One region of the Arthrobacter sp. 05N429 genome, then DNA from elsewhere that is predicted to be linked to it. Evidence: riboswitches for the same ligand, from Rfam matches in the RefSeq annotation. Region 1 holds a riboswitch; each other region holds the start of a gene.
The links. A riboswitch is a leader RNA that binds a small molecule or an ion and turns the genes downstream of it on or off. The one in region 1 is predicted to bind thiamine pyrophosphate.
Positions count from the first base shown of each region.

Region 2: it holds a riboswitch for thiamine pyrophosphate, as region 1 does, so the genes downstream of both, AC1DF4_RS13850 (bifunctional hydroxymethylpyrimidine kinase/phosphomethylpyrimidine kinase) here and thiC (phosphomethylpyrimidine synthase ThiC) in region 1, are expected to answer to the same signal.
Region 3: it holds a riboswitch for thiamine pyrophosphate, as region 1 does, so the genes downstream of both, thiO (glycine oxidase ThiO) here and thiC (phosphomethylpyrimidine synthase ThiC) in region 1, are expected to answer to the same signal.

Region 1 is NZ_JBFTMQ010000007.1:76,840-80,106, forward strand. It holds gene thiC (phosphomethylpyrimidine synthase ThiC) at 1-1,644, opposite strand, end outside; TPP riboswitch at 1,640-1,747, opposite strand; gene AC1DF4_RS13300 (GNAT family N-acetyltransferase) at 1,823-2,335, shown strand; gene AC1DF4_RS13305 (amidohydrolase family protein) at 2,339-3,267, shown strand, end outside.
Region 2 is NZ_JBFTMQ010000007.1:183,733-186,999, forward strand. It holds gene AC1DF4_RS13845 (Rne/Rng family ribonuclease) at 1-1,093, shown strand, start outside; TPP riboswitch at 1,198-1,295, shown strand; gene AC1DF4_RS13850 (bifunctional hydroxymethylpyrimidine kinase/phosphomethylpyrimidine kinase) at 1,278-2,876, shown strand; gene rplU (50S ribosomal protein L21) at 3,230-3,267, shown strand, end outside.
Region 3 is NZ_JBFTMQ010000001.1:539,494-542,760, reverse strand. It holds gene AC1DF4_RS02640 (thiazole synthase) at 1-222, opposite strand, end outside; gene thiS (sulfur carrier protein ThiS) at 219-455, opposite strand; gene thiO (glycine oxidase ThiO) at 452-1,846, opposite strand; TPP riboswitch at 1,840-1,971, opposite strand; gene AC1DF4_RS02625 (thiamine phosphate synthase) at 1,998-2,723, shown strand; gene AC1DF4_RS02620 (ferritin-like fold-containing protein) at 2,747-3,267, opposite strand, start outside.

The DNA.
Region 1 (3,267 bases):
CCGCATGGAGCAGAACTTGGGCCCGCACATCGAGCAGAAATGGGCCGTCTTGGCGGGCTCCGCAGGGAGCGTCTCATCGTGGAAAGCTTCGGCAGTCACCGGGTCCAGGGACAGCGCGAACTGGTCCCGCCAGCGGAACTCAAACCGCGCCTTGGACAAGGCATCGTCGCGTTCATGCGCTCCGGGGTGGCCCTTGGCGAGATCGGCGGCATGGGCCGCGATCTTGTAGGTGATGACCCCGGTCTTCACGTCGTCCTTGTTGGGCAGTCCAAGGTGTTCCTTGGGCGTGACGTAGCACAGCATGGCGGTGCCGTAGCGGGCAATTTCGGTGGCACCGATCGCGGACGTGATGTGGTCATAGCCCGGTGCGATATCGGTGACCAGTGGCCCCAGCGTGTAAAACGGGGCGCCGTTGCAGAGTTCCTGCTGGCGCTCGACGTTTTCCCGGACGAGGTGGAACGGGACGTGTCCCGGACCCTCCACCATGACCTGCACATCGAATTCCCAGGCCCGCCGGGTGAGCTCGGCCAGGGTGTCCAGTTCGGCGAACTGCGCCGCGTCGTTGGCGTCCGCCGTCGCGCCGGGCCGAAGCCCGTCGCCCAGCGAGAAGGCGACGTCGTAGCGGGCGAAGATCCGGCACAGCTCATCGAAGTGCGTGTACAGAAAGTTCTCCTGGTGGTGGGCCAGGCACCAGCCGGCCATGATTGCGCCGCCGCGGGACACGATGCCGGTGACCCGCCCGGCCGTTAGCGGCACGTAGCGCAGCAGTACCCCGGCGTGGATGGTCATGTAGTCCACACCCTGCTCGCACTGTTCGATCACGGTGTCCCGGAAGATTTCCCACGTGAGGGCGTTGGCCATGCCGTTGACCTTTTCCAGCGCCTGGTAGATGGGGACCGTGCCGATGGGCACGGGGGAGTTGCGGATGAGCCATTCGCGTGTGGTGTGGATGTCGTCCCCGGTGGAGAGATCCATCACCGTGTCCGCACCCCACTGGGTGGCCCACTGGAGCTTGTCGACTTCCTCGGCGATGGAGCTGGTCACCGCGGAGTTGCCGATGTTGGCGTTGATTTTCACCAGGAAGGCCTTGCCGATGATCATCGGCTCGGATTCGGGGTGGTTGACGTTGCTGGGGATGATGGCACGGCCCGCCGCGAGCTCGCTCCGGACCAGCTCGACGTCGCAGTTTTCGCGCAACGCGACGAACCGCATCTCCGGCGTGATGATTCCGTCCCTCGCATAGCGCATCTGCGTGACGGTCCTGCCTTCGACGGCGCGGCGCGGCACCGGGCGGGCGCCCCTCCACTCTGCGGACGCCGCGCCCCGGCGCACCGCGGACTTGCCGTCGTCGAGCAGTTCCCGGGGACGGCCGGCGTACGGTTCGGTGTCTGCCCGGGCAGCGATCCAGGGGGCACGGAACGGCTCCAGCCCGCGGACGGGATCGCTGCCGGGACCGGCGGTACGGTACACCCGGAACGGGGTATTGCCGCGGCCGTCAGGCGAGTCTGCCATCGCGATTTCGGTCACCGGGACGCGGATGCCGTGTTCCGCGTCCGTGGCGAACGCCAGCGAATGGGACTGCAGCGACTGTGCGGGGGCAATCTGGTTTTGGACAGGACTGTGCTGCGTTTCTGTGGTGCTCAAGGGACTGCTCACTTCCTTCGCCGGCATTACCCGGACAGGTTCAACGGTCGCAGGCTGCGTCAGCCCGATCTCAGCCCCTGCAGGGGCACCCGTGTGGTCGTAGATGAAGCTACCACGTGCCGTCCGAAAAGCTGACGAGTGTGACGGCGGCCGTCGGGCCCGGTGCTAGCGTGGCACCGTGACTCAGCCCAGGGCCGTGCCCCTTATCAGGACAGCAACGCCCGAGGACCTCGCGGCACTGCCCGTTCTTGAAGCCGCGGCAGACCATATGCTCGAAGCGGAGCTGGGGCATCAGGCACTCCCTGCCCCGGAGCCGCAGGCCGCTGCTGAGCCGCTCTTCGTCCTGGTCGCCATCCTGGTCGCAGGAAATCCGCCCGTGGGATTCGCCCGCGTTGACGAAGTCGGCGGCCACGCCCACCTGGAACAACTCTCCGTGCAGCCCGCCTCAGCCGGGCACGGAATCGGAAGGTCTTTGCTCGAGGCGGCCATCGACCGGGCCCGGAGCCTTGGCCATAGTTCCATGACCCTTTGCACCTTCGCGGACGTCCCGTTCAATGCACCGTTTTACGCCAGCTGCGGGTTCGAGGAATGTGCCGAGCCGGGGCCGGCGCTGGCGTCCCTGCGGGTCCGGGAAGCGCAGCTGGGGCTGGATGACCTTGGGCGGCGGGTCGTCATGCGACTTAGGCTTTAAGCCATGACCCGCATCATCGAATTCAGCGGCACCGTCCTCACCGCACCCGGCACAGAGCACCTCGGGCTGTGGTCCGTCGACGGTGTCCTCACCTTCCGCCGCCCTGCCGCCGCTCCGGACGTGGTGCTCGACGGCTGGGTCATCCCCGGACTGGTCGACGCGCACTGCCATATCGGACTCGGCCCCGGCGGGGATGTCCCGGGGGAGCTGGCGGAAGAACAGGCCGTGACCGACCGCGACGCCGGAACCCTTCTGGTCCGCGACGCCGGCGTCGTCCACGATACCCGCTGGATCCAGCAACGCGCCGACCTGCCGCGGCTCATCCGCTCGGGCCGGCACATCGCGAGGACGCGCCGGTACCTCCGCGGTTTCGCCGTCGAAGTTGAACCGGAGGACCTGGTGGAAGCCGTGCGCAAGCAGGCCCGGGCCGGGGACGGCTGGGTCAAGCTCGTGGGGGACTGGATCGACCGGGACGCCGGCGACCTCGCGGCGAGCTTCCCGGCCCGGACGCTGAAGGACGCCGTCGCTGCCGCCCACGACGAAGGCGCCCGCGTCACGGCACACTGCTTCGCCGAAGACACCCTGGACGACATGCTCGACGCCGGGATCGACTGCATTGAGCACGCGACCGGCATGCTCCCCAGGCACCTCCCGCGGTTCGTCGAACAGGGCGTGCCGATCGTCCCCACCCTGATCAACATCGCCACCTTCCCCGACATCGCCGCGCAGGCCGAGGCCAAGTTCCCGCGCTACGCGGCGCACATGCGCTCGCTCTGGGAGCGCCGGGCAGATCGCGTCCTTAGAGCCTTCGAAGCCGGCGTCACCATCTATGCCGGAACGGACGCCGGCAGCGTCATCAAGCACGGTCGCATCGTCGACGAACTCCAGGCGCTGCACGGCGCCGGACTCCCGGCCGCGGCAGCGCTCGACGC
Region 2 (3,267 bases), 110 kb from region 1:
CCGTGACATCGGCGGCATCATCGTCATCGACTTCATCGACATGGTGCTCGAATCCAACCGCGACCTCGTCCTGCGCCGCATGGTGGAGTGCCTGGGCCGGGACCGGACCAAGCACCAGGTGGCTGAGGTGACCTCGCTGGGCCTCGTGCAGATGACGCGCAAGCGGATGGGCACCGGGCTGCTCGAAGTCTTCGGCGAACAGTGCGAAACCTGCGCCGGCCGCGGCATCGTCACCCACGACGAGCCGGTCGAGCACCGCCGCGCCAACGTGGTCGCCGCCGAGCACCACGTCCCGCGGACCGAGCAGCAGCAGCCGGCCGCGCGGACCGAACGCAAGAGCCGCCGCCGCGGCCGGGGCGGCCAGGGAACGGACGTCCAGTCCGCCCCGGCAGCCGTGCACGCCGAGCCCACCGACGCCGAGCGCCACGCCAAGGCCGAGGCAACCCGCGCCGCGCTGGCCAACATCGCAGCAGCGGCGCACGCCGCCCACCTGCATGACGGCGAGGCACCCGCCGACGCCGGGACCCGCGAGGCAGCTGTGGAAGCAGCCGTCGAGGCGGCTGTCGAGCTGGTCGCGACGGAGGAAGCTGCCGGACGTCCGGGCGCTGTGCTGACGTTCGGCGGCGAGCAGGTCGCCCTGCCGTTCGTGGAGCACGCCGACGAGGCCAGTGCGCCTGCGCTGACCCTGGACCTCCTGACCGAGGCCTTCGCCAACCTGGGCGAAACCGAAGAAGCCAAGGCTCCTGCGGCACAGGAGCCGGCAGCGAAGGCGCCGGCGGCCCGGACGGCAGCGGCCGCTCCGGTCCGCGCCGGCGGAACAGGCCCGGGACGCGCCCAGGCGCCGGGTTCCCAGACCGAGGCCGAAGCCGAAACCGGCACCTCGCGTGCCCGCCGCGGCCGCCGCAACCGGAGCGCCAGCCGCGCCCAGGGTGCAGCGAACGAGACCTCGGTCGAGCAGCGCCAGGAATCCCGGCAGTCCGCCGCCGTTTCGGTGCACGAGGCCAAGGTCCCGGCAACAACGGCGCCCGCGGCGAAGCCGGCCGCCAGCGAGCCGATCATCCTCGGCGTCGGCGTTCCGGCCTCGGAGCTCTGACACCGGAAAAATTCAGCAAGGCCGCGGGCGCGGTCCGGACGGCGTAGCAATACGCGCAGTTCGGGCCGTGCCCGCGTCTTCGTTAAGGTATGCGGCTAGGCTGGAGCCCTGACACGGGGTGCCGCGCATCGAGCCGGCTGAGATCCAGACCCGTTGAACCTGTCCGGCTAGCACCGGCGAAGGGATGTCTCTCTTGACCACCGCCTCATCGTTTCTTCCGCCTGTCCCTGCCCCTTCGGCGCCCAGGATCCCGCGGGTGCTGGCGATCGCCGGCTCCGATCCCTCCGGCGGCGCCGGGATCCAGGCCGACCTCAAGAGCATTGCCGCGCACGGCGGCTACGGCATGGCAGCCATCACCGCCCTGACCGCCCAGAACACCCGCGGCGTCAGCGCAGTCCACGTCCCGCCGGCGGCCTTCTTGACCGCCCAGCTGGAGGCCATCAGCCAGGACATCACCATTGACGCCGTCAAGATCGGCATGCTGGGGGACGCCTCCGTGATTGACGCCGTCCGCAGCTGGCTGGAGAAGTCCCGCCCCGCCGTCGTGGTCCTGGACCCGGTCATGGTGGCGACGAGCGGCGACCGGCTGCTGCAGGAGTCCGCCGAGGCAGCCCTGCACGCGCTGTTGCCGTACGCGGACCTGATCACGCCCAACCTCGCCGAGCTCGCCGTCCTGCTCCGGGAGGAAGCCGCCGAGGACTGGGCCGGGGCGCTGGGACAGGGCAAACGGCTCGCCGCCCAGACCGGCACCACGGTCCTGGTGAAGGGCGGCCACCTCGACGGCGGCAACGGGTGCCCCGACGCGCTGGTCAACACCGGCGGGCTCCTGGCCCAGGACGTCGTCGTGGTTCCGGGGGAGCGCGTGCATACGCGCAACAGCCACGGCACGGGGTGTTCGTTGTCCTCGGCGATCGCCACAGTGCAGGCGAGAAATACAGTGCAGGCCGGAACGGGGGACTGGGAGGCCGCGCTCCGCGAGGTCAAGCCGTGGCTGCGGGAGGCACTGCGCGCCTCGTCGGCGCTCGACGTCGGCACCGGCAACGGCCCGGTCCACCACTTCCACCACGTCCAGCAGCACACCCAGGACCACAGCGCTGCCCGGAACCGTGGAACCGCAGCCCGGGAACCCACAGAAGGCGAGTTCGCCGTCGCGCTCCGGGAAGTGGCCACCGCCGACCTGGAGGCGATCTACGGCCTAGACTTCATCCGGGCACTCGCCGACGGATCGCTGCCGGAGAAGGAGTTCGCCTACTACCTCGCCCAGGATGCCCTGTACCTCAACGGATATTCCCGCGTGCTGGCCCGTGCCGCCGCGATCGCACCCACTGAGGCCGAGCAACTGTTCTGGGCCCGCTCAGCGCAGAACTGCCTCGAGGTCGAGTCGGAGCTGCACCGGACCTGGCTCAGCACCCGCACAGCTGAGGTGACGCTCGGTCCGGTCACCAAGTCGTATGTCGACCATCTGCTGGCCGCCTCGGTCTCCGGCAGTTACGGGGTGCTGGTGGCCGCCGTGCTCCCGTGCTTCTGGCTCTACGCCGAGGTGGGGGAGACGCTGTATCGGCAGTTCCTGACCGCCGGCGCCCCGGAGTCCCATCCCTACGCCGTCTGGTTGCGCACCTACGCCGACGAGGAGTTCGTCGCCGCCACCCGGCAGGCCGTTGCCTACACCGACGCTGCGGCGCGGGCGGCTTCGAAGGGCGAACGGGACGCCATGACGCTGGCCTTCCGGCAGTCCGCCCGCTACGAGGTCGACTTCTTCGACGCGCCGCGGCTGCACGCCTGACAGCGGGCGCCGGTGTGGGCCTGTACGATAGGTGGGCACGGTTCCGGAAGTCGTTGCGGCGGGCTCTGTCCATACAGAGTGGCGCCTATCACGAACCTCCCTTCGGAACCAGCCTCATTTGCGGCCGAAGGCAAAATTAGCGTAGTCTAGATCTTCGGTGCTTACGCCAACACTTGGGTTATGACCTTGAGGACGCTCCATCCGATTTCGGATGCGTTTGTCCACGGGATAGCTCATGGATTCCCTTGGGAACTCCACCGGCGTAGAGGCACAGCGTGAGCCGGACCAAATTCGTTGGACCCAGGTTCCGCACGCAAATCTAGTAATAAACGTCGAGAGAAGTGAGTTCCCCAGTGGTGTACGCGATTGTCCGCGCAGGCGGCCGCCAAGA
Region 3 (3,267 bases), on a different contig from region 1:
CAGCGAACCCGCCTCCGCAGGCGAGTAGCGGCGCATGGCGACGGTGGTGAGCTCGGTACCGGACGCCAGCAGCGCAGCCCCCAGACCGTCCAGGCTTGGCGCCCCGCCGGTGCCCATGATCAGCCGCGACCCCAGCTGCACGCCATCCACCTCAAACGGATCCGCGCCAGCCGTTGACGCCCCCGGTGCCGCTGCCAGTGTGGTGTTTTCCACGCTGCTCATCCTCCCTGCACCGCCGTAACCAGCTCGACGTCGTCGCCGTCGGCGAGCGCGGTGCCGTGCCACTGGCTGCGGGGAACCACCTCCGCGTTGCGGGCGACGGCGACCCCGAGTTTCCCGCCGTCCGCAGACTGGCCGTTCGGGGCCAGCGGCCGGCCGGTGACCGCGCTGACGAGGGTGCCCACCGAGGCGCCGTCCGGAAGCGTGTGCCAGGTTCCGTTCAATGTGATGTTCATACCGATTCCTTGTGCTCAGGGTTGGGATTGGTGGCCCGGGTGGTCATGTTCTGCTGTCGGGATGAGGCCGGGCCGGCGGGCCCGGTACCGGCGGCGAACCTGTCCGGCCGGAACCGGGACCAGCGGGGGTCCCCGGCGCCGTCGAGCAGCTGCCGGCAGATCTCCGCGGCGGCGGGCGTGAGGAGAATCCCGTGCCGGAAGAAGCCGGTGGCGATAATCAGCCCCGCAATGTCCCCCGGGCCTCCCGGTTCCGCCACCCGGCCCAGCAGGGGCGAGTTGTCCGGGGTCCCGGGCCGGGCCCTGGCGGTGGCCTCGAGCAGTTCCAGTTCGGCGACGGCGGGGACCAGCTGCTGGGCGTCGCGCAGCAGCTGGTAGACGCCCCCGGCGGACACTGCGGAGCCGGGCGTGGCGCCGTCCGGTGCGTGGCCGTTTTCGCCGAGGGCATCCTCCCGCTGCGTGGCCCCGATCACCACTGTGCCGTCCTGCCGGGGAACGATGTAGACCGGCACCCCGCGGACCAGTCCCCGCACGGTGGACGTCAGCAGCGGCCGCAGCTTCTCCGGCACCCGGAGCCGGAGAATATCGCCGTGGACCGGCCGCAGGGGCAGCCGGAGTCCGGCGGGCAGGCCGTGGAGCGCGGCGGCGCCGAGGCCGTTGGCGACGATGGTTTCCCGTGCCCGGACCGTGCCGCCGCCGGCGAGGGTGGCCCCCGCCACGCGCCCGTCCTGCCAGAACAGCCCGGCAGCTCGACGCCCGATGGTGTCGCAGTGGCTGTCCGCGGCCAGGAGTTCCCCGATCCGGGCGAGCAGTCGGCGGGGGTCCACCTGGTGGTCGGCGGGAATGTCGAAGGCGCAGGAGATGCCGGGGCTCAGCAGGGGTTCGCGGGTGCGCGCCTCCCGTACGGTCAGCGGCTCGACGGCCAGGCCGGACGCCTGCTGGACGGTGCGCAGGGCCGCGAGCGCCCGGCGGTCGGCGGCGTCGGCGCCCACGGCGAGGGTCGGCGTCGTGAGGTACCCCGTGCTGCTGGCGGCACCGGCGGCGGCGCAGGTATCCGGCCCGTCACCCCCGTCGTCCAGCCCGGCGGCAAATGCCGGCCAGAGGCGTGCGGACTCGAGCATGAGCTCCAGGAGCGGTTCCTCCTGGTAGTGCAGCTCACTTACGGGGGCGAGCATGCCGGCGGCGGCCCAGCTGGCGCCGCTGCCCGGGGCGTCGTCGATAAGGGCGACCGTCCGGCCCGAGCGTCTCGCCGCCCAGGCGATTCCGTGGCCCACGACGCCGCCGCCGATCACGGCAACGTCATAACATTTCCCGGCTTCGGTGTCATCAGCGGCGGCCGCAGGCGCCGCGGCGTCAGTACCCGCGGCCGTGCCGCGGACGGATGTGGTGCCCATGAAGGATTCCTTCCCTACGCCGGTACTAACCGGATCAGGTCAAGCGGTCGGCTCTGACGCCCTCTCAGCCTGCCGGCGCCGGACGCTGGTGGCGTCGACGGCGGCGGGCTCCCGCGGTATTGGCCCAGTTTAGAGGAACTAGGCTGGAGGCATGAGCCAGGATGCCGTCCACACCACCGCCCGCCTATACCTTTGCACCGATGCCCGGCAGGGCCGCGGCGACTTTGCGGACTTCGTGGACGAGGCCTTTGCCGGCGGCGTCGACATCATCCAGCTGCGCGACAAGTCGCTGGAGGCGGCCGAGGAACTGGAACTGCTGGAGGTCCTGCACCAGGCAGCCCGCCGCCATAACCGCCTCTGGGCTGTCAACGACCGGGCGGACCTCGCCTCGCTCTCCGGGGCTCCGGTATTCCATATCGGGCAGAAGGACATCTCCACCGGCGCCGCCAGAAAGTTCCTGGGCAAGGACACCGTGATCGGGTTGTCCACGCACAGCCCGGAGCAGGTGGACGCGGCCCTTGTGTCCTCAGCCGGCCGCGACGGCCTGGACTACTTCTGCGTCGGGCCGGTGTGGGCCACTCCCACGAAGCCCGGCCGCGCCGCCGTCGGACTTGATCTGGTGCGCTATGCGGCGGACGCGGGCCGCCGGGCCGAAGCCCCGGAGGGGAAGACAACCGAGGGGAAGACAACCGAGGGGAAGACTGAGGAGAGCACGGTGCCGTGGTTCGCGATCGGCGGCATCGACCTCGGAAATGTGGAACAGGTGGTGGAAGCCGGCGCCCGCAGGATCGTGGTGGTCCGGGCCATCACCGAAGCCGACGATCCCGCCGGCGCCGCCCGGGCCCTGCTCGCCGCACTCGACGCCGCCGGCAACTGAGCGCGCAGCTCAGCCGGCCAGGCTCAACCGGCCAGACCGAGCGCCGTCATCCGGCGTGAGTGGTTGGCTGCCAGTTCCGCCATGAGCCCGCGGACAAGTTCCCTGGACCCGTCGTCCGTGGACCCGTCCTCATCCGCGCCGGCCAGGCCTCCGATGAACGCGTGCTCGAAGCTCACCCGCTGGGCCTGGGTCAGGGCTTCCCCGAGGAGCCGCCTGGCCCACAGTGCCAGCCGTGACGCCAGCCGCGGGTCATCGGCCAGGGCGGACTTGAGCCGTTCCCGCAGCACCGCCGTGGCCTCTTCATCGGCCTGGATCTGCTCCACCAGGTCCCGGGTCCCGGCGTCGACGTAGCGTGAAATCGCGCGGTAGAAATCGGCGGAGACGGTATCGATCACGTACGCCTTCATGAGGGATTCGTACCAGTCCGCCGGGCGGGTTCGTTCGTGGAAGTGGTCCACGGATGGCTGGAACGGGAGCATGGCCGCCTCCGGGTCCAGGCCCATGGCATCGAGCTTGGCGCTCACGAGTTCGTAGTGCTGGAACT